3 regions of the Mesorhizobium sp. BR1-1-6 genome follow, and region 3 is predicted to be linked to each of the others. Evidence: predicted binding sites of a transcription regulator. Region 3 holds the regulator's gene; each other region holds the start of a gene.

Region 1 (9,765 bases), on a different contig from region 3:
CCTGGGCAGCCGCTCCAGCGCGACAAGATTGATCTCCTCGAGCAGCAACCGGTGGATACGCACGCGCGCATCGAGCACCTTGTTGGCGCTCTTGCCCGGCACGGCTTCGACTTTCGCCGGCAAGACCTTCCGGCTCGTCGGGATGACGACCGCGCGGTGCGCAACCGCCGTCGGCTCGGCGGAGCGCTGCGGACGCGCATCGCGGTTCTGCAAGGTGGAAAAGCGGCTGCTCATCCGGCCTTCCTCTTCAAAAGGCTCTTGCCGAAGCCGAACAGCGATTTCGATTTGCCCGGCGCCGCCGCCACTTCCTCCGGAAGGATGATCCTCTTCAGGTCGTTGACGACGTTGGCATTGGCATCGATCTCGTGCAGCGGCACGCCGCGATCGACGGCCTCGCGCACCAGCCGGTAATTGTTGGCGATGCCGCCTACGAAATGCTCGCCGAGGATTTCCTGGACGTCCGCCTGCTTGATGCCGCTGTCAAACATCTTCTGCTCGAAACGGTTGACGATGACGTTCGGCTTCACTTCCTTGCCGGCGGTCTCGTAGACCGCCTGGATCAGGCGTTGCGTGTGGCGCAGGCACGGTACCGTCATTTCGGCGACGATGTAGAGCTTGTTGGAGCCGAGCAGCACCGTCTCCGTCCACGGAAACCAGGTGCGCGGCATGTCGATGACGACATTGTCGAAATAGGCCGAGACGAGGTCCAGCATCCGCACCACGACATCGGTCTTGAACGAGCGCATCTCCGCCGGCTGCGTCGGTGCGGCCAGAACACAAAGCCCGCTGGCATGCTTGGACAGCATCACGTCGAGCAATTGCCTGTCGAGACGCTCCGGCTGGTTCTCGATTTCGGTGATGTCGAAACGCGGCTCCAGGTCGAGATATTCGGCGCAGGCGCCCTGCTGGAAATTGAGGTCCACCACGCAGGTCGAGGCGCCGCGCGTCACTGAATGATGCAGCTGGAACGCGGTCTGCAAAGCCAGCGTCGTGGTGCCAACGCCGCCAGCCGCGGGCATGAAGGTGTAGATCTGCGACTCGGTGTTTTCCTCGCGCCCCGGCCCTTGCAGCGCACGCACCACCGAACGTACGAGATCGGCCGTGGTGATCGGCTTGACCAGGAAATCCGCGACCTTGAGCTGCACGAGGATGCGCGCGGCGGCGGCGTTGAATTCCTGGGTGACGACCACGACCGGCGCCTTGCCTTCCAGCCGACGCATGACGCGTTGCAGCGCATCGATCTCCTCAAGCTTCGCTGCGTCCATATCGACGATGATCGCGCCGAGATCGGCCTCCTGGACCTCGCCGCGAAGTTCGGTGATGTTCTTTTCCACCGTCGAGAGCTGGATGATCTCCGAGGCGGCAAACGCCGTCCGGGTGTCCTGCGCGAAGGTTCTGTCCGTCGATATGAGCAGGATTTTCCTGGTCTTGATGCGGTTTGCCATTACTTGTCAGCCTATGATCTCGGATCAATTGTCGGCGCTGGCTTGCGATGCCTTGGCGCTGGCCGCCTGCTCGGCGGTGGCGGGTTCCGTGCTGCCGCGCTGGGCAGGCACGAGAAGCCTGGTGTTCTGGACGCCGTATTTCCAGGGATCAACCATCTGCATGACGGTGTTGGCGGCCTGGGCATCCCCGGCGCCGCTCGTCACGCCTTCGCTGCGCACATAGTCGTCACTCGTGCAGCCGGCGGTGAAGCCGGCAAGCAGCAAGGCGACGCTCGAGCTCAAGACCAGACGCATGGCTTCAGTCCTTCGGCAGGTCGAGGAAATGCCCGACTTTGGTGGCGGGCGCGGCACGCGCGGCGCTGCCGTCAGCCAGCGCCAGCGCGCGATTGGTATCCGACGCCCTCACCTCCTCGGTGTTGTTGAGAAAATAGTCGACATTGCTGGCAGGCTGCGTGCCATCGGTCGGCTCGGCCATTTTCTTCGATGGATCCACCGGCTTGACCAGGTAAGGCGTGACGATGATCACCAGGTCCGTCTCGCGCCGCTGGTAGGATTTCGACGAGAACAGGGCCCCGAGCACAGGCATCTTGCCGAGGCCCGGTATGCGCGAGGTGGTGATGTCGTTCTGCGACTGCAGCAGCCCCGCGATCATGAAGCTCTGGCCGTTCTTCAGGTCGACCGACGTCCTGGCGCGGCGCACGATGAAGCCGGGCACCGAGATGCTGCCGATATTGTAGGAAGCCGACGCGTCGATCGAGGAGACTTCCGGCGCGATGTCGAGGCTGACCAGCCCGTCCTTCAGAACGGTGGGCGTAAAATCCAGGCTGACGCCGTACTTCTTGTAGCTGACGGAAATCTTGCCGTTGTCTTCGGAAACCGGGATCGGAAACTCGCCGCCGGCCAGGAAGCTCGCCGTCTCGCCGGACCGGGCGATCAGGTTCGGCTCGGCCAGCCGACGAGCCAGGCCGCGCTCTTCCAGTGTCTTGATGGCGATGTCGATGGAAACGCCGTTCGACAGCAGCTTGCCGATGATCTCGCCGGTCCCCGCCGGCTCAATGGTGCCGGGAGCAATCGTAACGTCGCGTCCGCCCATGCCATAAGCGAAATTGGCGCTGTATTTGGCGCCGAGATCCTGTCCGGCCTGACGGTTGATCTCGACGAAGCGGACATTGAGCTGGACCTGCTGCGAGGACGAGATGTTGACCGAATTGATCACCTCCTCATTGCCGGAGAAGCGGGTGGCGATCTTGTTGGCCTTTTCGGCGGCGACCGCGTCATCCGCCTCGCCCGACAGCACGACACGGCCATTGGCGGAGCCGACCTTGATCTTGGCGTCGGGCACGCTGGCGCGGATCGTGTCGGCCAACTGGTCGGTATCGAGCGTCACTTCGATGTCTACGGTGCCGACGAGCTGCTTGTTCTCGTCGAACAGGGCAATGCCGGTGGTGCCGAGATTATTGCCCAGCACATAGAAGGATTTGTCGGTCAGCGGGTTGACGTTGGCGATCTCCGGATCGCCGATGACGATCTGGTAGAAGGCCGCGCTCGTCATGATCGTCTTTGGCTTGCCCTTGGCGACCTTGATCGAGGCGTTCTTGGTCGCCGAGACATAGACGATGTCGTTGTCCGCCCTGGCCGGGCCGGCGAAGATGCCGGCCGCCGCCATCGTCACCGCCATCGCCATCGCCTGCGCGACGTGCAACCGGCCTGTCATTCGATATTGAAGTTGCCTGAACATTGTTCCCGTCCCGTCCGGTCCCCACCGGTCTGCTCTGGTTCCACTCAGGAACCTGATATTCCTATTTCTGGTCCCGCGCAGGAACCTGATATTCCTCGGCCGTCGTTCCACGCGTCACGATGACCGTCTTGAATTTCGGCTTCTCAGGCTCCTTTGCCATGGCGTCGAACAGCGAGCCGGCCGCGGCCTGCGCCTTGCCCGCCACCGATCCGCCAAAGGAGGAGATGGTGGTGACACCGTCCTTGCCGTCGCCGCCCTCGCTGGCGGAGCGAAGCGACAGCGACAGCGTGCCGACAGTGCGGGCCAGCGCCACTTTCTGCGCGCCTTCGGTGGTCACCTCGATGGTTATGGAATTGGCCACCTGCGGGGTTGTTTGGCGCTCGTCGGCGCCCTGCCCGACGCTCAGCACCTTCGCGTCGGCAACGACGATCTCGGAGGTGATGGTCGAGCCGGCGGCGCCTTGCGCATTCTTGGCCACTTCCTGGATTTCACCGGCATCGCGCGTCAGCACGACATCCACCCGGTCGCCCGGCGTGACGAAGCCGCCGACGCCCGCGATCTCGTCGGTGCGGATGGTGACGGCCCGCATGCCGGGCGTCAGCATGTTGGAGAGCGTGGCGCGGCCATTCGGGCCGGATAGCTTGGTAAGCAGCACCGGTTCATTGACCTCGATCGGCGACAGCACCACGCGGCTGCCGTCCCCAAGCAGTCCATCGATGGTGGCGAAGGCGCCCTGCGGCAGCGAATCCTGCGGCCAGGGGATTTCGTTGAGTTTCGTGCGGTCGAGATCCATGCCGTACCGCAACGGTGCATTCGCCACCACGATTGTCTTGAATTCAACCCTGGGTGCGGCCGGAGCGGTGATCGACGCGGTTTTCTCCTCGGCGTCGGCCCTGGCCTGGCGCTTGACCCAGAAATCGGCGGCAAAGATCGAAATCGCGCCGAAAACGGCGGCGATGCCGATCATCGTTATGGCCTTGCCCCTCACGCCCAAACCCCTGATGCCCGTAGTTTCTTGTTATGTTGGCTCACGCTAGGCGGCATTGTTAAAGAATCAGGAATCTTCTCGCTGGCTATCCGCCCGATTTCCGCCGGCTTGGTTATCGAATGGTTTTAGGATAAGAGGGGGTTAATCCCCGAACGTAACAGGAACCTCCGTCGCTTGGCGCTGAAAAGCGTGGCAGTATCGGCGGGTGATTCGCAGCTTGGGCTCTATGGCAGGCATGGACGACAACAACGATCTTTTCGGCAATCTGGAGAAGCAGCCGCAACCGGTTCGCACACCGGCGCGTCCGGCCGATCCGCTGGTGCAGGCGGCAGCCAAGCGTCCGGCGGCCGCGTCTCGTGACGGCTCAGAGGGCTACAGCGCCGCCGATATCGAGGTACTCGAAGGCCTGGAGCCGGTGCGGCGCCGTCCGGGCATGTATATTGGCGGCACCGACGACAAGGCCATGCACCATCTGTTCGCCGAGGTTATCGACAACTCGATGGACGAGGCGGTTGCCGGCCATGCCACATTCATCGATGTCGAGCTTTCGGCTGACGGCTTTCTCACCGTCACCGACAATGGCCGCGGCATTCCCGTCGATCCGCATCCGAAGTTCAAGAAGCCGGCGCTCGAAGTGATCATGACGACACTGCATTCGGGCGGCAAGTTCGATAGCAAGGTCTATGAAACCTCGGGCGGCCTGCACGGCGTCGGCGTCTCCGTGGTCAACGCACTGTCGGATCATCTCGAAGTCGAAGTCGCGCGCGGACGGCAACTTTACCGGCAGCGCTTCTCGCGCGGCATCCCGGTCAGCGGCCTCGAGCACCTTGGCGAAGTTCACAACCGGCGCGGCACCAGGACCCGCTTCCATCCCGACGAGCAGATTTTCGGCAAGGGTGCCGCGTTCGAGCCAGCGCGGCTCTACCGCATGACACGCTCGAAGGCCTATCTGTTCGGCGGCGTCGAAATCCGATGGACCTGCGATCCTTCGCTGATCAAGGAAAAGGACACCACTCCGGCCAAGGCCGAATTCCATTTTCCCGGCGGCCTCAAGGACTATCTGAAAGCGTCGCTCGGCGACGAATTCCAGGTAACGCGCGAAATCTTCGCCGGCAAGAGCGACAGGCAAGGCGGCCATGGCTCGCTGGAATGGGCGGTGACCTGGTTCGGCGGCGACGGCTTCATCAACTCCTACTGCAACACCATCCCGACCGGCGAAGGCGGCACCCACGAGGCCGGCTTCCGCAACGTCTTGACGCGCGGCCTGCGCGCCTATGCCGACCTCGTCGGCAACAAGCGCGCCTCGATCGTCACGTCGGAAGATGTCATGATCTCGGCGGCGGGCATGCTGTCGGTGTTCATCCGCGAGCCTGAGTTCGTCGGCCAGACCAAGGACAGGCTGGCGACGATCGAGGCGATCCGCATCGTCGAGACCGCGATCCGCGACCCGTTCGACCATTGGCTGGCCGACAATCCGCAGGAAGCCTCGAAGCTGCTCGAATGGGTGATCGCACGCGCCGACGAGCGGGTACGACGACGCCAGGAAAAGGAAGTGTCGCGCAAGAGCGCGGTGCGCAAGCTGCGCCTGCCGGGCAAGCTTGCCGACTGCACGCAGAATGCGGCCGCCGGCGCCGAACTCTTCATCGTCGAAGGCGATTCGGCCGGCGGCTCGGCCAAGCAGGCTCGTGACCGCGCCAGCCAGGCGGTGCTGCCGCTGCGCGGCAAGATTCTCAACGTCGCCAGCGCCGGCAACGACAAGCTGGCCGCCAACCAGCAGATTTCCGATCTGATCCAGGCGCTTGGTTGCGGCACGCGGTCGAAATACCGCGACGAGGATCTTCGCTACGACCGCGTCATCATCATGACCGACGCCGACGTCGACGGCGCTCACATCGCCTCGCTGCTGATCACCTTCTTCTACCAGGAGATGCCGAACCTGGTTCGCGGCGGACATCTCTACCTGGCGGTGCCGCCGCTCTATTCGATCCGGCAGGGCGGCAAGGTCGCCTATGCGCGTGACGACGCGCACAAGGACGAATTGCTGCGCACCGAGTTCACCGGGCGCGGCAAGGTCGAGATCGGTCGCTTCAAGGGCCTGGGCGAAATGATGGCCGCGCAGCTCAAGGAGACAACCATGGATCCGAGGAAGCGTACGCTGCTCCGCGTCGATGTGATCGATGCCGAGGCCGCCACCAAGGACGCGGTCGATGCGCTGATGGGCACCAAGCCGGAGGCTCGTTTCCGGTTCATCCAGGAACGCGCCGAATTCGCGGAAACGGAAGTGCTGGATATCTGAGCGCAGGCCGGTCGATCAAGGCTTGCGGAGACGCGCGTGTGAGCTGGCAACGGCTGAAAGGCTATTTCGAAGCGGGTCTTGCCGGGCTGACACAGCCGACCCGGTCGGACTGGATCTTCGCCTTGCGCACGGTCTCGGCCGGCCTGATCGCGCTTATGGCCGCCTACGCCCTCAAGCTCGATCACCCGCAATGGGCGATGATGACGGTGTTCATCGTTGCCCAGCCGGTCGCCGGCATGGTGTTGGCGAAAGGCTTTTATCGGTTGCTCGGCACGCTGGCGGGCGGTGTTGCCGCAATTGCCATCACCACTGTCTTCGGCACGAATCCCTGGGTGCTGGTGACGGTGCTTGCCCTATGGATCGGCCTCTGCACCTTCGTCTCGTCGCTGCTGCGTAACCCGGAAGCCTACGGGGCGGCGCTGGCCGGCTATACCGCGATGATCATCGGCTTGCCGGCGTTTGGCCAGCCGCATCTCGTCGTCGACCTCGCGGTCGCGCGCTGTGCCGAGATCGTACTCGGCATTGTCTGCGCCGGCCTGACCAGTCGGCTGATCCTGCCCAAATTAGCCAGCGAGGCCATCATCTCGCGGCTTAAGCGCAGCATTCTCGACCTTGCCACCTATGCCGGCGGCGCCTTTTCCGGCGGCGACACGGCAATGCTTTCCGGCCTGCACCGGAAGCTGGTCGCCGACACCCAGACGCTCGCCGAGATGCGCGCCTATGCCAGGCTGGAGGCCCCGAGCTTCGCGCCGCGCGCCCATCCGGTCCGGCGCACCATCGGACAACTGCTTTCAGCGCTGTCCGCGGCCCGCGCGCTGCATTCACACGCCGCACCGAAGAACGCGGCGCTCATTCCGGTGCGCTCGGAGTTGCAAGCCCTCGTCACTGAAATGGCGGCGACGCCGGGCGCGCTCGACGACACGGCGCCCTGGCTGGCACGGCTCGACGCGATCGGCGCCAAAGCGACGCAGATGCCCGACGCCTTGGCCGACCAGGACGGCGACAGAGTCGGCACCGTCACCCGGCTCACCATCGCCGCCGATTTCGCCGAAGCGCTGAAGCAGACGCTGCGCGGTCTCGATGCCTTGCGTGCGCCCGTCACGCGGCCTTCACGCGAACGCAGCCCCCCGGCGCTGGTTGTACATCGCGACTATCACGGGGCGAGCCGCAACGCGGTCCGCGCCGCGCTTGCAACGCTGCTGGTCGCCGCTTTCTGGCTGACGACGAGATGGTCGGAAGCCGCCGGCACGGTCATTCTGGTTGCCGTCGTGTCGAGCTTGTTTGCCGCCCGCCCCGATCCGGTGCGGGTAGCCTGGGGGTTCTTCCAGGGAACGCTGTTGGCTCTGCCCTTTGCCTTTCTCGTCGGCCAGATCGCGCTTCCCGTTTTTCCTGGTTTCGGCTGGTTCATGCTGTTCGTCGTACCGATCCTGGTGCCGGCGGCGCTCGCCATGGCCAATCCCCGCTATGTCGGCGTGGCGACGGCCTTCGCCATCAATTTTCTTGCTTTCCTCAGCCCGCACCAGGCGATGACCTACGACCCGGGCCCGTTCTTCGCCGGCTCGGCCTCGATCCTGGTCGGCATCCTTTTGGCAATCGGCGTCTTCATCATCGTGCTGCCCGCCGACCCATGGCTCGCGGCGCACCGCATCGTGCGGGCCATGCGCGAGGATCTGGCGCGGCTTTGCCTGCACGAGCGCGTGCCGAGGCGTTCGGCCTTCGAGAGCCTCGCCTATGACCGCATCAACCAATTGATGCCGCTGGTGCAGACCAGCGGCAGGAAGGGTGAAGCGGTTCTGGGCGGCAGTGTCGCCGCCGTCACCGTCGGTCTGGAGGTCCTGCGGCTGCGTGGCGCACAGCAGGCGCACGCCGTTCCGGCCGAGACGACGCTTTCGATCGCCAACTTCCTGCGTGGACTGGCACGCGAACTGCTCTTCCGCGCCCCGGGCGATCCGCAGACATCCACCATTGCCGTCGCCCGGCAGTATGCCGCCGGCATCGCCCAGCGAAACGCCACTGGTGAAATGCTCCAGATTGCGGCGTCACTACGGATTGTCGCGGCGGCGATGGAGGATTTTCCGGATTTTTTTGCCAGGGATAAAGGCTAAGTTAAGCGGCTGCGATCGCCAGCGCATGGCCGCGCGCATTTTCACGCAACGCAGCGAGATGGATCGACTTGATCAGCGCGGCGAGATCGCCTTCCGCGGACTGTCCGCCCAATTCCTTCAGCATCAGCCAGCTGACTTCCTGCACGCCGGCGACGCGCTTGCCGTTGGCGACCTCTCGCCAGATTTTCAGCGCGCGCAAGATGACCGCGTGCGTGGCGGCAGCCAGGCCGGCACTGCGGAACAGCGCCTGCAAGGCCACGTCGTGTCCGCCGGCCAGCAGCGCCCTCACTCTTTGGGCGGACTGCTGGCTGAGCGCGACCAGCGCCGAGCCGAAGAAGTCGACCTTGCCATGCGCGATGGTGCGGATGAGGAAGCTCGCGGTGAGATCGCCGCGTAGCCTGAGATGCTCGATCAGTGCTGCATGCTCTTCCTGGCGCGTGCTCTCGATCAGCGTCACGCAGGCCTTAACGCAGGCGTCGCGCATGACGCGGTCGGCCCGGGCGGCTCCCATCAAGGCCATGACCAGCGGCGAGGTCTTGAGCATCTCACCGAGCTTGACGAGCAGCATGTGCCGGCAGTCGGCGGGCAGGCGTGAATCCGATATAAGCGCCTCGCGCACCAGCGGCAGATGGCCGTGGCGCTCGGCCATGCGGCGAAAACTCAACGAAGCGACATCGGCCCCGCTGTTGGCCAAAAGCACGGCGCAGGCCTCCGCCTCGCCGATCTCTGCGATAGCCGCCGACAGCGCCATCGAGACCAATGGCCGATCGGCGATCAGTTTTTGCGTCGCCTTCGGACCTGAAGCCACGCGATCGATCAGGTCTGCGTCGGTAAGCAGTGGCGATCGCGTCAGCACGACGCCGGCGACTTCCGGCTGGTCGGAAGCAAGCGCGCTGATGATCTGGGGCGGTGCGTGATGGCTCATGGACAGCGCCTCGGCCATCGCCAGCCGTACCTTCGACGATGCGTCGTCGAGCAGCAAGGTCAGCGCCGCCTCGGCGGCGCAGCGATCCTCGAACGGCAATTCCGCGTCGACATAGGCGCGGGCGAGCGCGCTTGCCGCCGCGGCGCGCTCCGACACCCTGGCCGTGTAGATCCATTTCAGGAAATGCGAGACAACAACCATACCGCCTGCTTACGCCCCTTGCCGGAAGGTTTCCGACCCCGTGCCGGACGTTAGGCCGAATTGGTTT
Region 2 (9,765 bases), on a different contig from region 3:
CGCCAAGCGTCCCTGTCCTGCCGGACAGAGAGAGGCGCCGTAGAATGTCGACCGCCGTTATATGTCCATGGCAAGACACACAGGCAGAAATGAAATGGCCGGGACGAGCCCGGCCATTTCATCGATATAGGCAGCGATTACGGCTGGATCGGCGCATACTTGCCGTCGTGCCACTGGTTGATGTCGTAGCTGGCGTTCTTGAGGTCGCCCTTCTCGTCGAAGGTGACATTGCCGACAACCGTGCTGATTGGCTGCCCGTTCTTCAGCGCCTCGGCGACCTTGGCCGGATCATCGCTGCCGGCACGCTTGATGCCTTCCGCAAAGGCCTGGATCGTGGCGTAGGAGAATAGCGTGAAGCCTTCCGGCACGAAACCGCCGGCTTTGATCTTCTCGACGGCTGCCTTGGCTTCCGGCTTTGCCTGAGGATCCGACGGGAAGACGAACATGGTCCCTTCGCCGGCCGGGCCGGCAACCTGCCAGAATTCCGGCGAGGCTATCGAATCCGGCATGATCAGCTGGAACTTGATGCCCTGTTCCGCCGACTGGCGCAGGATCAGGCCAGCCTCCGGGTGGTAACCGCCGAAATAGACAACGTCGGCCTTGAGGTCCTTGAGCTTGGTGACGAGCGCCGAATAGTCCTTTTCGCCGGCATTGATGCCTTCATAGTCCACTTCCTTCAGGCCGCCGGCATTCATCGTGGCCTTGACCGCATCGGCAACGCCCTGACCGTAGGCACTCTTGTCATGCAGGATGACGACGTTCTTGCCGGCATACTTCTTCGCGATCCAGGGGCCGATGAAGGCACCCTGCGCATCGTCACGCGTATAGAGGCGCATGATCGTCGGCCAGCCGGCCTTCGCTGCGGCGTCGGTCAGCACCGGGTTCGAGGAGGCCGGGCTCATCATCAGGGCACCGGCTTCGGCATAGACGGCGGAAGCCGGAATGCTCGAACCCGAGCAAGCGTGGCCGTCGATGAACTTGACGCCATTGGCGACGATACGGTTGGCGACCGAAACCGCCTGCTTCGGGTCGCACTGGTCATCCTCGATATCGAGCTTGATCTGGCGACCGTCGACACCGCCGGCAGCATTGATCGCGTCGGCGGCAGCCTGCGCGCCCTGCTTGAACTGATCGCCAATGGTGGCGAGCTGTCCGGTCATCGGACCGACCACCGAAAAGGTGATGTCGTCGGCATAGGCGACCGGCGCGCTCATCATCAGGCCGAAAATGGCCGCGTTCAAAATACTTAATTTTTTCATTGCGGTATGACTCCTCCACTCACGCGCGGCCGCCCCGGCCACGCTTCTTCCAGAGAGGCCGGACAATTTCATCCTTCGTGTGGCCTGTCTAGGCGCATTGGCGGCGCTCGATTAGGCCTGCGGAGCATCTCTGGAGCAAAAAGGCAAAAGCCGCGCCGGCCTTGTTCCGGCCGGTCGCGGCTTTGCCTGTCGAGCTGTTTCTCAAGCGCCCCCGCACTCGAACCCAACTCGCCTTCCCTGTCTTCCTGCTGGCCCTGATCTTTCCGAAACCGGATCATGGCCGCCGCGCCGCTGGCCCTGTCGGGCGTGCCGCGTTCTTGGTTTTGTCACGTGGCCGTCTTACCGCGGCCTTGTCCTTGCCTGGCGGACCAGAAGGCCGCCCTGCCTTATCTCTAAATTCAGTGCATCGTCATCCATTCGCGGGCTTCGCGCAGCGCCTTGGCGATCTCGACCTTCGACATCGCAGCCGACAGTTCCGAACGCAATTCCGCAGCGCGGGCCGAACCCTTGATCGCGGCGATGTTGAACCATTTGTGGGCGGCGACGACATCGGTCTCGCAATCGCGGCCCGTCGCATACATCATCCCCAGTTCGAAAAGAATGTCGGCCTGGGCAGTTGCCCCCATGGCGCCGAAGCCTGCTTCAAGCATTTCAAAACGTGCCATTTTTCAATCCTCTCTTCCGGCCCTGTCTGGCTCCCGAGAGCTGCCTCCGTTTGTCTGCCCGGGCTGCTCTTTCGATGCTTTCGAGAATGCCGCTCAGGCTTGAATCCGTCGTTAAATGGCGTGCTTAATTTGAGGAAAACAAAGCTAAAACAATAGGTAAACGTGGAAATTCGTTAAGGATACAAAGCCAGCGATTCAGCCGGATAGCGCCAAATTTGACGACAATTTTCGCGGGCGGAATCAACACTCTGCTAACCACGCGAAACAAACGCCGCGCATGCATGCATTCATTTCCCTGCCGACATTGCTTCCGTCGGCGCATCTGAATTGCCAAAGCTTCCGCTGCGGCACCGCTTTTGTTTTGCAGGGAGCTGGATTAGCTTACGTTTGCGTAAGCGGCAGACCGGCGAGGCGTAGCCTCCTGCCGGTATCCAAGGGAGGAAAGATGTTTCGAAAAGCAAGCCTGGCCCTGGCGGCCACTTTGATCCTGACCGGTCTGGCCTGGGCCGATCCGATCGAGGGAAACTGGAAGACGCAGGCCGGCGATACCGCGGCCATCGGGGGCTCGGGTTCATTTTCCATCACGCTGAAGTCTGGCAAATATGCCGGCAAGACCATCGGTTCGCTCAAGGCGTCCGGCGACAACAAATACACCGGCAACATAACCGACCCGGCAAACGACAAGACCTACTCCGGCAAGGCGACACTATCGGGCACCTCGCTGAAAATGAGCGGTTGCGTGCTCGGCGGGCTGATCTGCAAGAGCCAGACCTGGCACAAGCTCTGATCGACCCCATCCTTGCGACATGAAAACGGGGCCGGCAGGCCCCGTTTTCGTTTCATGATCCTGGCATGCTGTGCCGGCAGCCATGCTCCTTATGGCCAGCGCCGCCTCAAAATCCATCAACCGATTTGAACGGCAGATGAACGTCGGCATCAGAGCCGGTTCAGTCGTGCCCGGGCATTCTCCTGCGTATTGAAGGAGACACGACCAATGCTCGCCCGCCGCTTCACCATCGTCTGCCTGCTGGTGAGCCTGTTTGGAATGTTCTTCGCCATCCTCGTCGCCGAAGCGGGCCGTCCGGCCCGTTCCTGGAACGAGGCCAGTTCCAGAACCTGCCGCCTCGCCTGCCCGACCACCCTTCGCCCCTGAGACAGAAACCAAAGACCTGACCAAACCAAGACCTCGAAAGAAAAGCAAAGACCATGAACCGCATCGCCGCCAACCTCTTCAAAACCGTTCGGCTTCTGCCGCGGGCGGCGCTCATCCTGGCGTTTCTTGCCGCGCCGGTCCTGGCCGTACCGATGATGCGTGCCGATGCCGGTTCCACGATCGACGCGCCAGCACTGAAGAAGTCGGGCGTCGGTTTCGTGCTGCTGGTCAGCCTGCAGCGCGGATAAATTGCGCCTTCGATCGGGATACCCCTCCCAACCGCCTTTCCAAATCTCTATATTGAGCCATGGAAAAGCGAATCTATCCCCAAGCCATCGAATCTGTCGTCATGCCCGAGCCTTTTGGCCGGCAAAGCTTCGACACCGCAGAAAAGGCCGTCGCGGCGTTGCAAGCCCTTTATGACCGCAACACCAAGTTCCTGCGCGACTCCTTCGCGGCGCTTGCCGCCGGCGGCGACAGCAGCAAGCGCTACCGCGCCTTCTACCCGGAGATCGGCGTCACGACCAACTCGTTCACCCAGATCGATTCGCGCCAAGCCTATGGCCACATGCCGACGCCGGGGCATTTTTCCACCACCATCACCCAGCCGAGCCTGTTCGAAAGCTATCTGGTCGAGCAATTGCGTCTGATCATGCGCAACCACGGGGTCGCGGTCACGGTCTCGGAATCGACAACGCCGATCCCGCTGCATTTCGCCTTTCTCGAAGGCACCCATGTCGACGGAACCGCGGCCGAGCGTATCCAGCGGCCTATCCGAGACCTGTTCGACGTGCCAGATCTCGACGGTACAGACGACCAGATCGCCAACGGCACGTTCGAAGTGGCGTTCGGAGAACCAAGGCCGCTGGCGCCCTTCACCGCGCAGCGGATCGACTATTCGCTCCACCGCCTGTCGCACTATACCGCGACCACGCCGCAGCATTTCCAGAATTTCGTGCTGTTCACCAACTATCAGTTCTATATCGACGAGTTCGTGGCGCGCGCCCGTGACCTGATGGAGGATGGCGGCGGCGGATATGCCGAATTCATCGAACCGGGCAACGTGGTCACCAAAGCCGGGCAGAGCGCCCCGAGCGAAGGGGTGGCGCCGCAGCGCCTGCCGCAGATGCCGGCCTACCACTTGAAAAAGCCGAACCATGGCGGGATCACCATGGTCAATATCGGTGTCGGACCCTCCAACGCCAAGACGATCACCGATCATATCGCTGTGCTAAGGCCTCATGCTTGGGTGATGCTCGGCCACTGCGCGGGCCTGCGCAATACGCAGGCGCTGGGCGATTATGTGCTGGCGCATGCCTATGTGCGCGAGGATCACGTGCTGGACGACGACCTGCCAGTCTGGGTGCCGATCCCGCCGCTGGCCGAAATCCAGGTGGCATTGCAGGAAGCGGTGGCCGAAGTCACCGGCCTGTCGGGGTACGATCTCAAGCGCATCATGCGCACCGGCACTGTCGCCACCATTGACAACCGCAACTGGGAACTGCGCGACCAGCGCGGACCGGTGCAGCGGCTTTCGCAGTCGAGGGCGATCGCACTTGACATGGAATCGGCAACGATCGCGGCCAATGGCTTCCGCTTCCGCGTGCCTTACGGCACGCTCTTGTGTGTCTCCGACAAGCCGCTGCATGGCGAACTGAAGCTGCCCGGCATGGCGACCGAATTCTACAAGCGGCAGGTGGCGCAGCACCTCACCATCGGCATCAGGGCGATGGAAAAGCTTTCGGAAATGCCGATGGAGCGGCTGCATTCGCGCAAGCTCAGAAGTTTTTCGGAAACGGCCTTCCAGTAGCCGATCTGCGCGCCGCCAGAGCCATTCGCCGTCTTGCCGGCGATTCGCCATCTTGCCGGCAATTCGCTATCTTGATTGAGCCGCATTTTTGCCGATAACCGGGCGGGGACCATCGCAGGCAACTCATGCAGATCTGATCCGATGAAACGCAGTCGAGACATGGCGGCTTCACTGGTATTCATCGTGATGATGACGCTCTCGGTCGCGCTGGTGGCCGGCTTCTTAGGCGCGTTGCACCCGGCGCTCGATTCCTTTTCGCATTTCCGCATTCACCTCGCCGTGCTGATGGCGCTTTGCGCGCTGCCGCTGCTGGCGACATCGTTTCGCCTGCAAGCGGCCGCGGCCCTGGTTTTTGCCGTGGCCGCTCTTGCCACCGCTTCGACCGCCTTGCCCCGGCCGTGGCCGGTTCAGGCGGTCGCCAAACCCACCGACCAGGTAGTCTACAGCCTGCTGCAGATGAATCTGCGCTACGACAACCCGACGCCGAAAAAAGTGCTGTCACTGATCGGCCGGACCAATCCCGACGTCATCACCCTGGACGAGGTGTCGGCGATGTGGGCGACGGAGCTTGGCTACATCGCCAGCGCCTATCCATACCGGATCCTCTGTCCCTATCCCAACGGCGTATTCGGCGTCGCGCTGCTCTCGCGGCGGCCCTTTCTCGCCGGCACCGCGCCACATTGCGAGCGCCGGGGCGCAATGGCCGTTGCGACCATCGATTTCGGCGGCAGGAGCGCCGACGTCGCCGCCATCCATCTCAGCTGGCCGTGGCCGCGGGAACAGTATTGGCAGATCGGCGAACTCTCGGAGCAGCTTTCATCGCTCGGCCAAACCGCCATCATGGCCGGCGATTGCAACGCGGTGCCATGGAGCGCCGCGGTGCGGCGCGTCGCCGCTCTCGGCGGACTGACGGTCATGCCGTCGGCCGGGTCGACCTGGATTCACCGGAAGCTGCCCGACTTCCTGCGCCGCTATGCAGGCCTCCCGATCGACCAGGCGTTCAGCAAGGGCGGCGTGACCATTCTGTCGTCAACGCGACTGGAAGATACCGGCTCCGACCATCTTCCCGTACTCGTGGAGTTCTCGCTTCGCCCCGACGACAGGCTGCCCCATGACGAGCATGAGAGCGCGCTCGCGGCGAGCGACCTTGAAAACAATCCGCGCGGTTGATGCTTCGGCATTCTCAGGGTTTGGTCAACGCTTCGACAAGGTGCTCGACAGGCCCGCCGCCGCGATGCTCGCGCGCATCGAAAGCGTTCTGCCTGGCTTCGTATTCGACATAGATGGCCTTGATCCGGCGCCGCGCCTCGAGATGCGTGCCGGTGCAGAACCAGTTGTCCGGGCGCCGCAGGCCGGCAAGCGCGGCCTCGGTGGCCCGCATCATACGCCTCGCGATACCGCCATGCGTCTGCTCGTGCTTGCGAACGCCGATCATGAAACGGTCCCAACGTTCGCGCAGGACAGGGCTTGCCGACGAGAGCCGCGGGAAAGTGTAGGTCAGGTTGAGCGTCCCGTTGGCCTGCCGCAGATGGCAGGCACCATCCTTCCGGACAATATCGAGATCCCAATGCACGGCGTAACCGGTTTCGGCGATGGCGCGCGTCATATAGCCGTGCTTGGGTCCCAGCCGGTCCATCGCCTCGACAAGGGCGGCTCCGGTATTTCCAGCGACATCGTAGGTGCGGATGTGAACGGTGAGCTTTGTGCCCGCCGACGCGGCTGATGCGCAAAGCAGCATGAAGACCATGGCGAGCATCGTGGGGCTGGTCAGGCGCATGTCCGCCTCCTTTGTCGGAGCCGAGCAGACCACACTCGGCGGAAGGCTTCAACGGGCTTGATCGAGGCAGGCGGTCGACGGCGACAGACAAGTCCGCCGCTGCTCGCATGTTCTTCGTGACGGCTTGGCCCGGCACGGCTCACATGTTCTGATAGACCGGGCCTTCGCCACCTTGCGGCGGCACCCAGTCGATATTCTGGTTCGGATCCTTGATGTCGCAGGTCTTGCAGTGGACGCAGTTCTGCGCGTTGATGACGAAGCGCACGTCCTTGGCCGCCGGATCGGCAGCGGCATTGCCGTCCTTGTCGACCCATTCGTAGACGCCTGCAGGGCAGTAGCGCGTCGAAGGTCCGGCAAAGACGTCATGCTCGGAACGCTTCTGCAGCTCCATGTCCGCCACCAGCAGATGCACCGGCTCGTTTTCCTCGTGGTTGGTGTTGGACAGGAACACCGAGGACAAGCGGTCGAAGGTCAGCACGCCATCGGCCTTGGGATAGTTTATTTTCTTGTGCTTCGCGGCGGGCTCTAGCGTGGCGTAGTCGGCCTTGCCATGCTTCAGCGTGCCGAAGGGCGAGAAGCCGAACAAAGTGTTCAGCCACATGTCCAGGCCGCCGATGGCGACGCCGGCGATGGTGCCGAAGCGCGACCACAGCGGCTTGACGTTGCGCACCTTCTTCAGATCCTTGCCGATGTCTGTCGCCCGCCACGCGGCTTCGTAAGCGGAGAGCTCGTCATTGGCGCGGCCGGCGGCGATTGCCTCGGCGACATGCTCGGCCGCCAGCATTCCCGACAACACGGCATTGTGCGAGCCCTTGATGCGCGGGACGTTTACGAGCCCGGCGGCGCAGCCCATCAACGCGCCACCCGGGAAGCACAGTTTCGGCACCGACTGCCAACCGCCTTCGGTAATCGCGCGCGCGCCATAGCCCAACCGCCTGGCGCCCTCGAAAGTACCGCTGATCGCCGGGTGGGTCTTGAAGCGCTGGAACTCCTCGAACGGCGACAGCCAGGGGTTCTTGTAATTGAGGTGGACGACGAAGCCCACCGCCACCTGATTGTCGTCCAGATGATAGAGGAAAGAGCCGCCGCCGGTCTTGAGATCGAGCGGCCAGCCGAAGGAGTGCTGGACGAGACCCGGCCTGTGCTTCTCCGGCTTGACCTGCCACAGTTCCTTGAGGCCGATGCCGTATTTGCCCGGCTCGCGGCCCTCGGAAAGCCTGAACCTGGCGATCAACTGCTTGGCGAGCGAGCCGCGCGCGCCCTCTCCGATCAGCACATATTTGCCCATCAGCGCCATGCCCGGCGCGAAACCCGGGCCGTGTGTGCCATCCTTTTCGACGCCCATGTCGCCGGTGACAACACCGGTGACGGCGCCTTCCTCGTTATAGAGCAGGCCGGCCGCGGCGAACCCCGGATAGATTTCCACGCCGAGCGCCTCGGCCTTGGCGGCCAGCCAGCGGCAGACATTGCCAAGCGAGACGATGTAGTTGCCGTGATTGTTCATCAGAGGCGGCATCATCATGTTGGGCAGGCGGAAAGAGCCGGCGGGGCCAAGCACCAGGAAATGGTCCGCCGTGACCGGCGTTTTGAATGGATGGTCTTGTTCGTCGCGCCAGCCCGGCAGCAACCGGTCGATGCCGATTGGATCGACGACGGCTCCTGACAAGATGTGGGCGCCAACCTCACCGCCCTTTTCCAGCACGACCACGGAAAGCTCGGGATTGACTTGCTTCAGGCGGATGGCGGCGGCGAGGCCGGCCGGGCCCGCACCGACGATCACCACGTCGAATTCCATGCTTTCGCGTTCGATATCGCTCATCAACCCCTCCGCACTGGCTTGTCGCTATTGCGCGTATCTTGCTGGCTCATGCGCTGCATAGCGCATCAAGTCGCGACAGGAAACCGGCGCGTCTGTGACAACGCGGATTTGGCCAAAAAGTCGCGCATCGTGCCGAAGGACACCCGTTTTGCGCCGGCCTGCCCGCAACGCGTACGTTTTTAATTGTTCGACGGCTTGCTTATCGGCCATACTTCGCACCATGCGCATTCCTGGGCCAGCCGGCTTCTCATCAACGCGCTTCCCATCGACGCCCGGCAGGGCCTGCCGGGCGTTCCTTTCGGCCCTCCCCCTGCTGGCGCCGGTCCATGCCTTTGCAGACGAGGTGAAGGTCTGGGCCACCGGTGCCTACTCCTTCTCCGACGAGCTTGGCGGGTTCGAAATCACCGGCGCTTCCGGCACCGGCACCAAGGACGATCCGCTCGTCATCACCGAAGAGCTGAATTCAGCGACGCCGGTGACGTTGACCATCCGTGCAACCAAGCCGATCCAGGCGTTCGGCAAGGCGGGCGAGTTCGCCAACGGCATCATGTATTTGCGCTTGGACGTGCTCAACAACAGCGGCCAGGCCTGGATCGAATTCCAGTTCGAGCTTCAGGAGGTCCTGAATCAGCCGAGCGTCTTCGGCGACGGGCTTTCGTTCGACCAGCGCAACAAGACGCCTGACAATATCTGGTCGAGCAATTTTGCCGATTTCGACCGCGATTTTGAACCGTATGACCGTCTGCTGTTCAAGAACGGCAAGGTCGACCCGCTAAAGACCGCCAGGTTCGAATTCCTGATCACCGACTATACGCCGCGCTGGACCTTTTATCTGGTGCAGGACCCGCGCATACCGACGGGTTAGGTTGCGGTGAGCGTATGACGCTGCCACAGACAGGCCGTCATTGCCCGGTTGTGCCAATGTCCCCAATCACCAACTTGCAATATGCGACCAGTCGAACGATGGTGGCGCCATGACTGCCGCTTCCCCAAACAGCCGACCTGATATCGCCGAGCTGCTCGCCTTCTATGCCAGCGCGGGCGTCGACGAGGCGTTGGAGGACGCGCCGGTGAACCGCTTCGCGGAAGCCGCGCCCAAGCCGGCGGAGCGGATGCCGGCTGCCGCGCCGAGCGATAGCAGAGCACCGGAGCGGCCCGCCCAACCGCGTCTCGATGCGAGCGCCGTGCCTAACGCTCCGCCGGCGCGCCCGCCCATTTCGGCGGTACCCGACGAGGCGCAGGCGGCGCTGGCGCGTGAATTGGCCTCGGCTGCCTCGACGCT
Region 3 (9,765 bases):
GCCGTTCGACGCCGGAGAGATCGCCCTCATGGGCTTCAGCGCCATCTTGCGTGACCTGCCGCGGCTGATGCGGCGGATCGGCCAGCTGGCCAGCACGGTCGCGGATGCGAAGCCCGACTGCCTCATCACCATCGACAGCCCCGACTTTTCGCTGCGCGTGGCCAGGAAAGTGCGCGCGGCCAACCCGTCCATCCCGATTATCCACTATGTCTGTCCCAGCGTCTGGGCATGGCGGCCGGGCAGGGCGGTGGCGATGAAGCCCTATGTCGACCACATCCTCTGCATCCTGCCGTTCGAGGTGAAGGAGCTAGGCAGGCTCGGCGGACCGCCAGGGACCTATGTCGGACATCGCCTCACCCATGACGCGGGCGTGCTCTCGGCAGCCAGGACGCAGGCCCAACCGCGGGATCTTTCGCCGGATCGCCTGAAGACGCTGCTCGTCCTGCCCGGCTCGCGACGCAGCGAAGTGCGGCGGCTGCTCGAGCCGTTTGGGGAGACCGTGTCGATGCTGCGGGCACGCGGGCATCGCCTGCGGCTGATGTTGCCGACCGTGCCGCATGTCGCCGATGTCGTGCGCTCGGCGGTCGCTCGCTGGGACGAGAAGCCCGAGATCATCCTCGACCCTGAGCGAAAGTGGCAGGCCTTCGGCAAGGCTGACGCGGCGCTGATCGCGTCCGGCACGGTTTCGCTTGAACTGGCGCTGTCCGATGTGCCGATGATCTCCTGCTACCGGCTTGACCCTGTTGCGCGCATCGTGGCGCCATATCTCGTTTCGGTCTGGTCGGCGCTGCTACCCAATCTGATATCGGATCGGGCGCTGATCCCGGAATTCTACAACGAGTATGTCAAGCCGAACAATCTGGCCCGCCAACTCGAAGCGCTGTTCGCCGACACAGGCATGCGCAGATGGCAGAAGGACGGGTTCGCCGAGATCGCGCGGCGCATGACAACCGCCAAGCCGTCAGGCGACATCGCCGCGCAAGTGGTGATGGGGTATATCAAGAGAGTGAGTAGTGAGTAGTGAGTAGGATTACCGCTCTTTCCCTACTGACTACTGACTACTCACTTATTCACTTCTTCCTTTTTACCGCTTCGCGATCGGCACATAGTCTCGCTCCGGCGCGCCGGTGTAGAGCTGGCGGGGGCGGCCGATCTTCTGGCGCGGATCCTCGATCATCTCCTTCCACTGCGCGATCCAGCCGACGGTGCGGGCGACGGCGAACAGCACGGTGAACATGGTGGTGGGGAAGCCCAGCGCCTTCAGCGTGATGCCGGAGTAGAAGTCGACATTGGGGTAGAGCTTCTTCTCGATGAAATAGGGATCGGTGAGTGCGATCTTCTCCAGTTCCATGGCGATGTCGAGCAGCGGATCGTCCTTGATGCCGAGTTCGCCCAGCACCTCATGCGCGGTCTTTTGCATGATCTTGGCGCGCGGATCGTAGTTCTTGTAGACGCGGTGGCCAAAGCCCATCAGCCGGAACGGATCGTCCTTGTCCTTGGCGCGGGCGATGAATTCCGGAATATGATCGACATGGCCGATCTCGCCGAGCATGTTCAGCGCCGCTTCGTTGGCGCCGCCATGCGCCGGGCCCCACAGGCAGGCGATGCCGGCGGCGATGCAGGCGAACGGATTGGCGCCAGACGAGCCGGCGAGCCGCACGGTAGAGGTCGAGGCGTTCTGCTCATGATCGGCGTGCAGGATGAAGATGCGCTCCATGGCGCGCGCCAGGACCGGGTTGATCTTGTATTCCTCGCATGGCACGGCAAAGCACATGTGCAGGAAGTTGGCGGCGAAATTCAGTTCGTTCTTCGGGTAAATGAAGGGCTGGCCGATATGGTATTTGTAGGCCATGGCCGCGATCGTCGGCATCTTGGCGATCAACCGCATCGACGCCACCATGCGCTGGTAAGGATCCGAGATGTCGGTGGAGTCGTGATAGAAGGCCGACAGCGCGCCGACCACGCCGCACATCACCGCCATCGGATGCGCGTCGCGGCGGAAGCCGGTGAAGAAGCGCGACATCTGCTCATGCACCATGGTGTGGCGCGTCACGCGGTAATCGAAATCGTCCTTCTGCGCCTTGGTCGGCAGTTCGCCGTAGAGCAGGAGATAGCAGACTTCCAGGAAGTCGCCATGTTCGGCCAACTGGTCGATCGGATAGCCGCGATGCAGGAGAATGCCGGCGTCGCCATCGATGAACGTGATCTCGGACTCGCAGCTTGCCGTCGAGGTGAAGCCGGGATCGTAGGTGAAGGCGCCGGTGGTGCTGTACAGCGTGGCGATGTCGATGACGTCAGGCCCGACTGAACCACTTCGCACCTTGAATTCGTGCGTCTTGCCGGCGAATTCCAGCTTTGCCGTGGCTTCCTGGGTCTTGCCGCCCAGTTCCCGTCTTGTCGCAGCTTCGGTCATTGCAAACTCCTTCTTGTTTCCTCATGCCGGCAAAGGCAAATTCTGCAAAGCGACACGTCGAAGTCACCGAATGCGCGTATTCGCGACCGCATTTTAGGAAGTGCGTGCCAGATTGGGCCAAGGCTCAATGTTGCACTGCGAAACGCGCCTTTCAATGCCAATCTTCTTGGGCCAGATTGCTCCTAATCGATTTGATCGGCGATGCGCGCCAGGCTCTCCTCGCGACCAAGCACGGCGAGAACGTCGAACACGCCGGGCGAGGTGCTCTTGCCTGTCAAGGCGGCGCGCAAGGGCTGGGCGACGGCGCCGAGCTTGTAGCCGCCGGCCGTCGCATAGTCGCGGATCGCGGCTTCAGCCGAGGCCGCCGTCCAGTCGCCTGAAACCGCCTCGAGCGCGTCGTGAGCGCCACGCAGGACCTTGCGCGCATCGTCATTGAGCAGCAGGGCTGCCTTCTCATCGATCGGCAACGGCCGCGCGGCAAACAGGAAGGCAGCGCCATCGACGAGTTCGACCAGCGTCTTGGCGCGCTCCTTCAGGCCCGGCAGCGCTGCCAGCAACTGCGCCCTGTTCTTGTCGTCGAGGCGTGCGGCCATCGCCGGGCCGCCCTCGAGATAGGGCAAGGTGGCAATGAAGATATCGAACAGCTCGGCATCGCCCATGCGGCGCATATGGACGCCGTTCAGCGCCTCCAGCTTGGCGAAATCGAAGCGGGCGGCGCCCTTGTTCACATCGCCGATGTCGAACCATGCGATCATGTCCTGGATCGACATGATCTCGTCGTCGCCGTGGCTCCAGCCGAGCCGAGCCAGGTAGTTGAGCAGCGCTTCGGGCAGGTAGCCCATGGCGCGGTAGGCCTCCACGCCCAGCGCGCCGTGCCGCTTCGACAGCTTGGCGCCGTCGGCGCCGTGGATCAGCGGTATGTGCGACATTGAAGGCACATCCCAGCCCATGGCGTTGTAGATCACGGTCTGGCGGGCGGCATTGGTCAGGTGGTCGTCGCCACGGATGATGTGGGTGACGCCCATGTCGTGATCGTCAACGACGACGGCATGCATGTAGGTCGGATTGCCGTCCGAGCGCAGGATGATGAAGTCGTCCAGATCCTTGTTGGGAAAGCGCACGTCGCCCTGGACACGGTCATGCACCACCGTCTCGCCTTTGGTCGGCGCCTTGATGCGGATCGCGCCCTTGACGCCAGGAGGCGCCTGCGAAGGGTCGCGGTCACGCCAGCTTCCGTCATAGCGCGGCGGCAGGCCCTTGGCCCGCGCCGCGTCGCGCATTGCCTCAAGCTCGGCAGGGGTCTCGTAGCTGTAGTAAGCCTTGCCCATGCGCACCAGCTCCTCGGCCACCTCGCGATGGCGCGGCGCGCGCTCGAACTGCGAGACGGCGTCGCCGTCCCAGGTGAGGCCGAGCCAAGTCAGTCCTTCGAGAATGGCTGCTGTCGCCGCATCGGTGGAGCGCTCGCGGTCGGTGTCCTCGATGCGCAGCAGCATCGTACCGCCGGTGTGCTTGGCGTAGAGCCAGTTGAAGAGCGCCGTACGCGCGCCGCCGATGTGCAGGTAGCCGGTGGGCGAGGGGGCAAAACGGGTGACAACCTTGTCGGACATACAACTCTCGGGAAACGTCTGGAGCGGGGTGCGGATCACACGCACTTTCGCGCGTCGCGCGTTCATGTAGCATAGGGTGTCGAGGGCGCAAGGGGCAGACCCGATGGCTGGAGCGGGCCGGGGCGCGGAGGAAGGCGAGGACGTCGTTGCCGGCGTCAGCGAACGCTCTCTTTTTGCCATGCCCGCGCCCGCCTCATTGCCGCTGGCGTTGCCGCCCCTACAGCAGCCGGGCAAGTCGCCGCCGGCGGATGTTTCCACGCCGCCCGGCATTCCCGCAGCCGGCGCGGCCGAGCGCCTGCGCCGTGAGTTCGGCCGTGCCTCGTGGCCTCGTCTGCGCAACGGCGTGGCCAGAGCGTCCGAGCTCGAACTCGATCGGGGCATAGGCTTCCTGCTCGTCCCGGTGTTCCTGGCGTGCGGATCGATTGCGTATTTTTCGTTGGCGGCGGAGCCGGGCTTTGCCAAGCCTGTCGCGGTCGCGATCCTGATGTCGCTGTGCGCGCTCGTTTCACGCTCATGGCCGAAAACGCATCTGTGCTTCATGGCGGCGCTGTTGTGCGCGCTCGGCATGCTCGCCGGCAAAGTCGAGACGTGGCGAGCGGGAACGCGGATGCTGGGCTCGGAAATCTCCACGCAAATCACCGGCCGCGTCGTTTCGGTCGACCAGATGGAGACCGGGCGCATCCGGCTGACCATCGATGTGACATCGACCGCGCGGCCGAAACTACGCTACGCGCCCGAGCGCGTTCGCCTTTCGGCGCGCAAGGTGCCGGCTGAAGTGACGGCCGGCTCCCTCGTGACCGGCTATGCCAGGCTGTTGCCGCCGACCGGGCCGGTGCGGCCGGACAGCTACGACTTTTCCTTCGACAGCTACTTCGCCGGCATAGGCGCCAGCGGCTTCTTTCTCGGCAACCCCAAAATCGTCTCAGCCGATGACAGGCCGTTGTGGGCCGCCCTCTCAGCCGCCATCGAGAGTGCTCGCGAAAGCATTGCCGACCATATCAGGGGCAGCATCGGCGGCGCCGAGGGCGAGATCGCCGCGGCGCTGATCGTGGGTGTTCGCGCCGGGATTCCCGACGAGATCAATGAAGCGATGCGACGCACCGGCATCTACCACATCATCTCAATTTCCGGGCTGCACATGGCGCTGGTCGCCGGCACCGTCATGGGTCTGCTGCGTGGCGGCTTCGCGCTGTTTCCGAACTTTTCCTCCCGTCGGCCGGTCAAGAAATACGCGGCCGCGGCGGCACTTTTCTCGATCGCCGCCTACCTCGTCATTTCGGGCGTCGTTGTCGCCGCCGAACGCAGCTTCATCATGCTGGCGGTGATGCTGATCGCCGTTCTGTTCGATCGGGCGGCACTCACCATGCGCAATCTGGCTATTTCGGCGATCGCCGTCATCGTGGTGTCGCCGCACGAGGTGGTAGGGCCGAGCTTCCAGATGTCGTTCGCCGCCACCGCGGCCCTGGTCGGCGCCTATGCCGGCTGGTCGGATCGCAAAGCCGACAAAGCGCGGACCCCGCCGCCGCAACGGACCTTGCCTGGCCTGCTGACGCGAAAATTGCTGCTGGCGACAGGTGGGCTGGCGATGACCTCGATTATCGCGGGAAGCGCCACGGCGCTTTTCGCCATCTGGCATTTCCAGCGCGTGTCGCCGCTCAGCCTGTTCGCCAATCTTGCCGTCATGCCGATCGTTTCTGTCGTGATGTTCCTTGCGGTTGCCAGCGCGCTGCTGATGCCGTTCGGGTTCGATGGACCATCCCTTTATCTGATGGGCAAGGGACTGACCGCGATGATCGCCATATCAGGATGGATCTCGCAACGCTCGCCGGTCGACGCGGTCGGGTTGATTTCGCAGCAATCCGTCCTTCTGGTGGCGATCGCCCTGGTCATCGCGACGATGGCCACGACATGGCTGCGGCTGACGGCACTTCCCTTCGCGCTCGCCGGCCTGTTGACCGTCTCGGACACGCGCACGCCGGACGTGCTGATTTCGGAGGATGCCCGCCTGGTGGCGTTGCCGATCGGCGGCGGCGAGCTCGCGATCAACCGGGCGCGCCCGAACGAATTCACCGTCGATAATTGGAAACGCGCGCTGAAGTCCGAAACCATCGTTGCGCCGGAACTGTTCGACAGCGGAGACCGACAGTTCGACATCTTCGATCCCGCGCAACTTCCGGCGGGAGCGCCTTTCTATTGCTTCACGGGCCTGTGCATGGCCCGGCATACCTCGGGGGCGATCATCGCGCAGGTGGAGGATCGCAAGGACGCCTGGAGGGCCTGCTCCTATGCGGATCTGATCGTCATCAACGACCCCGCGGGCTACGATCCCTGCCACAATCCGCTGGTTCTCGTCATCACCAAGCGGCAGCTCGCTCGCAAGGGAAGCGCCGCCGTCTTCTTCGACCGGCAATCGGCGACGGCACCGGCGCTGGTCAGCTTTGCCGTCGACCGGCCATATCGGCCCTGGCATGAACAGCGAAAATTCTCACGCGAAGCAAGGGGATTGCCGCCTTACCGCAAACCCGAAAAGCCCACCGCCGAGCCCGCTCAGTAGCGCCTGATCAGCCCGACCAGCTTGCCTTGCACCTTGACCCTGTCCGGTCCGAAAATACGTGTTTCATAGGCCGGATTGGCAGCCTCGAGCGCAATCGAAGCACCCTTTCGGCGGAAGCGCTTCAGCGTTGCTTCCTCCTCGTCCACCAGGGCCACGATGATCTCGCCAGGACTTGCGGTGTCGGCATTGCGGATGATGACCGTGTCGCCGTCGAAAATGCCGGCCTCGATCATCGAATCGCCCTTGACCTCCAGCGCATAGTGTTCGCCGCCCATGATCATGTCAGGCGGCACTGAAATGGAATGCGTCTGATGCTGGATGGCATCGATCGGCACACCCGCTGCGATGCGACCCATGACCGGGATCGACACCGCTGAAACAGCGTCGTCGTCATTGCCGACAGCGGGCAGACGCGAAGACGTCGCCGGCTTGATCTGCCGGCTAGGGCTGCTGCCCTGTCCGAGGCTGCCCTGGATGACGCTCGGGGAGAACTTCTTTGCCGCGTTAAGACCCGGCGCGATCGAGTCCGGCAGGCGCAGCACCTCCAGCGCGCGCGCCCGGTTGGGCAGGCGGCGAATGAAGCCGCGCTCCTCCAACGCCGTGATCAGCCGATGAATTCCCGACTTGGAGGCGAGGTCCAGCGCTTCCTTCATCTCGTCGAAGGACGGCGGAATGCCGCTTTCCTTCAGCCGTTCATGGATGAACATCAAGAGTTCATGTTGCTTGCGCGTGAGCATGGCGGCCCCCAAAGGCATTGCACGAAGGGTCTGGAACCAGAATCAGAAAACAAACCCAGAACAAACCCTATCTGTTCCAGTTGTGTTCCGCAACCATTTAAAGTTTAATGAATTTGTTAAGGCGACGGAAACGAAATGCCCTCCCGCAGCCAGCATCCTGCCAGCGCGGTCCGTCGTCAATGCGCTCCCGGGCCCTTTGAAACTATTTTGGTTAATGGCCTGTGGCCCGACCGGTCTCCACTCTTGGCACAAGCCTGCAAGCTGGGTGACCGGCAGGTGCGGGGTGCGTTTGGGCGGATTAGAAACCCCTGCGGCTCGTGAACGAAACGAAACCAAAATGCCAACTTCCGCCGGAAAACGGCCAGACACCACCACTGGTCGCGACGGGCTGCGTTCGTTCGTTCGCTTGACGAAACCGTATAATAATGTACGGTTTTCGAAGAGGAACACCAATGACCACGCCGAAGCAGGCCGCGCGACGCGAACGGATAGAGGAGGCCGCCTATGCGGTGCTCCGGGAAACCGGCTACAAGAGCGCCTCCCTGCTTGCTATCGCCAAGCGGGCATCGGCCTCGAACGAAACCCTCTACAACTGGTACGGCAACAAGCAGACCCTGTTTCGATCCTTGATCGAAGCCAATGCGGGAGAGGCAAGGAAGCTGCTGGAGGACGCCCTTCACCGGGCGCGCGATCCGCTCGAAACCCTGAACTTGCTCGGGCCAGTCCTGCTGACCCTCGTGACGGGCGACAAGGCGGTGGCGCTCAATCGCGCCGCGGCCGGCGACGTCAACGATACAGGCACGCTTGGCCAATCGATCGCGCAATTCGGCCGCAATACCATAATGCCGCTTGTTGGCGACCTGCTTCGAACCGCAAGTCGGGCCGGCCTGATCGCCTGTGACGATCCTGCCGAAGCCGCCGACATCTACATCAGTCTTTTGATCGGCGATCTCCAGGTTCGCCGGATCGTTGGGGTGCTCGAGGAACTGCCTCGGGCGGAAATCGAGCAAAGATCGAACCGGGCGTTCACCCTGTTCTTGAGCCTCTATGCGGCCAGCCCTTGCCCGGGCGGCAAAACAGCCGGCCCGTTTCCAGGGCGCTCTTCTCACCGAGGAACATCGCGACCATGAGCAAAATTCCCGATCTCGCAGCGATCAAGGCAATGGACACCGCGGATCCGCTGCGTGCCATGCGTGACCGCTTCACCTTGCCCCAGGGGGTGATCTATCTAGACGGCAATTCGCTGGGCGCCGCTTCGCCCGCCGTGTTCGGCGAGCTGCAGAAGGCCGCCACGCAGGAGTGGGCGCAGGATCTCATCCGCGCCTGGAACACCGCCGGCTGGTTCGACATGCCGGTCGAACTCGGCGACCAACTCGGGCGCCTGATCGGGGCCGCCGCCGGCCAGACGGTGGTCTGCGATACCACCTCGATCAACATCTACAAGGTGCTGCATGCGGCACTCGGGATGCGGCCGGACAGGTCAGTCATCGTCGCCGAGGGGGACAGCTTTCCGACCGATCTCTATATGGCCGAAGGCGTTGCCTCGACGCGGCCGGGCACGGTGCTGCGGCTCGAGGGTGTCGATGCGCCGACCATAGAAGAACTGATCGACGAGCGGGTCGCGGTCATCCTGGTCAACCACGTCAACTACAAATCCGGGCAGTTGCGCGACATGGCCGCGCTGACGCGGACGGCACATGATGCCGGCGCGCTGATCGTCTGGGATCTCTGCCATACCGCCGGCGCCTTGCCCGTCGAGCTCGACCGTTCGAATGCCGATTTCGCCGTTGGCTGCACCTACAAATATCTCAATGGCGGCCCGGGTGCCCCGGCCTTCATCTACGCGGCCGAGCGCCACCATGGCGATGTCCGCCAGCCGCTCAGCGGCTGGTGGGGCCATGCGCGGCCATTCGCCTTCGAACAGGGTTTTGCTGCCGGCACAGGCATCCGCCGGTTTCTCTGCGGCACGCAGCCTGTGCTGTCGATGCGCGCGCTCAAAGGGGCGCTCGATGTCTGGAACGACGTCGACATGGCAGAGGTGCGCAGGAAGAGCATGGCGTTGACCGATCTGTTCATCCAACTGGTCGAGGCAAAATGCGGCGCCTACGGCCTCGAACTCGAAAGCCCGCGCGATGGCAATGAGCGCGGCAGCCAGGTTTCGTTCCTCCACCCGCATGGCTATCAGGTGATGCGGGCCTTGATCGAGCGCGGCGTGATCGGCGATTTCCGCGCGCCATCCACGATTCGCTTCGGCTTTACGCCGCTTTATGTCGGCTATGTCGATGTCTGGCAGGCTGTCGAGGTGCTGGAAGACATTTTGCGCACGGACGCGTGGCAGGAGGCGCGTTTCGCCGTCAAGGCGGCGGTGACTTAAGAGCCTGTCGCTCAGAAAAGCGCAGTGGGTTCGGGATAACGATATGCAGTCGGCAAAGCTACGTCAGAGCCGGGTGCGGA

Evidence for each region. Region 3 encodes LexA, which represses DNA repair genes until DNA is damaged. Its sites were predicted from a motif close to TGTTCNNNNTGTGTTCNG; they were not measured.
Region 1: parE (DNA topoisomerase IV subunit B) is a predicted target of LexA. The motif match lies at 4,320-4,337, and genes of this name have one in related genera.
Region 2: LB545_RS11955 (sel1 repeat family protein) is a predicted target of LexA. The motif match lies at 2,059-2,076, and genes of this name have one in related genera.

The regions. Positions count from the first base shown of each region.
Region 1 covers NZ_JAIUHZ010000005.1:14,362-24,126, forward strand. Annotated here, with positions in the region: gene LB545_RS12075 (CpaF family protein) at 1-234, opposite strand, end outside; gene LB545_RS12080 (CpaE family protein) at 231-1,445, opposite strand; gene LB545_RS12085 (hypothetical protein) at 1,470-1,739, opposite strand; gene LB545_RS12090 (type II and III secretion system protein family protein) at 1,744-3,159, opposite strand; gene cpaB (Flp pilus assembly protein CpaB) at 3,245-4,171, opposite strand; gene parE (DNA topoisomerase IV subunit B) at 4,407-6,467, shown strand; gene LB545_RS12105 (FUSC family protein) at 6,506-8,572, shown strand; gene LB545_RS12110 (DUF2336 domain-containing protein) at 8,574-9,698, opposite strand.
Region 2 covers NZ_JAIUHZ010000004.1:410,123-419,887, reverse strand. Annotated here, with positions in the region: gene LB545_RS11960 (branched-chain amino acid ABC transporter substrate-binding protein) at 138-1,259, opposite strand; gene LB545_RS11955 (sel1 repeat family protein) at 1,658-1,924, opposite strand; gene LB545_RS11950 (DUF2147 domain-containing protein) at 2,370-2,711, shown strand; gene LB545_RS11945 (hypothetical protein) at 2,919-3,077, shown strand; gene LB545_RS11940 (hypothetical protein) at 3,131-3,325, shown strand; gene LB545_RS11935 (AMP nucleosidase) at 3,427-4,887, shown strand; gene LB545_RS11930 (endonuclease/exonuclease/phosphatase family protein) at 5,047-6,057, shown strand; gene LB545_RS11925 (DUF922 domain-containing protein) at 6,071-6,664, opposite strand; gene LB545_RS11920 (electron transfer flavoprotein-ubiquinone oxidoreductase) at 6,804-8,483, opposite strand; gene LB545_RS11915 (hypothetical protein) at 8,704-9,348, shown strand; gene LB545_RS11910 (uracil-DNA glycosylase family protein) at 9,458-9,765, shown strand, end outside.
Region 3 covers NZ_JAIUHZ010000010.1:70,637-80,401, forward strand. Annotated here, with positions in the region: gene lpxB (lipid-A-disaccharide synthase) at 1-1,021, shown strand, start outside; gene gltA (citrate synthase) at 1,085-2,413, opposite strand; gene gltX (glutamate--tRNA ligase) at 2,596-4,020, opposite strand; gene LB545_RS19670 (ComEC/Rec2 family competence protein) at 4,124-6,574, shown strand; gene lexA (transcriptional repressor LexA) at 6,568-7,311, opposite strand; gene LB545_RS19680 (TetR/AcrR family transcriptional regulator) at 7,764-8,441, shown strand; gene kynU (kynureninase) at 8,438-9,685, shown strand; gene kynA (tryptophan 2,3-dioxygenase) at 9,749-9,765, opposite strand, start outside.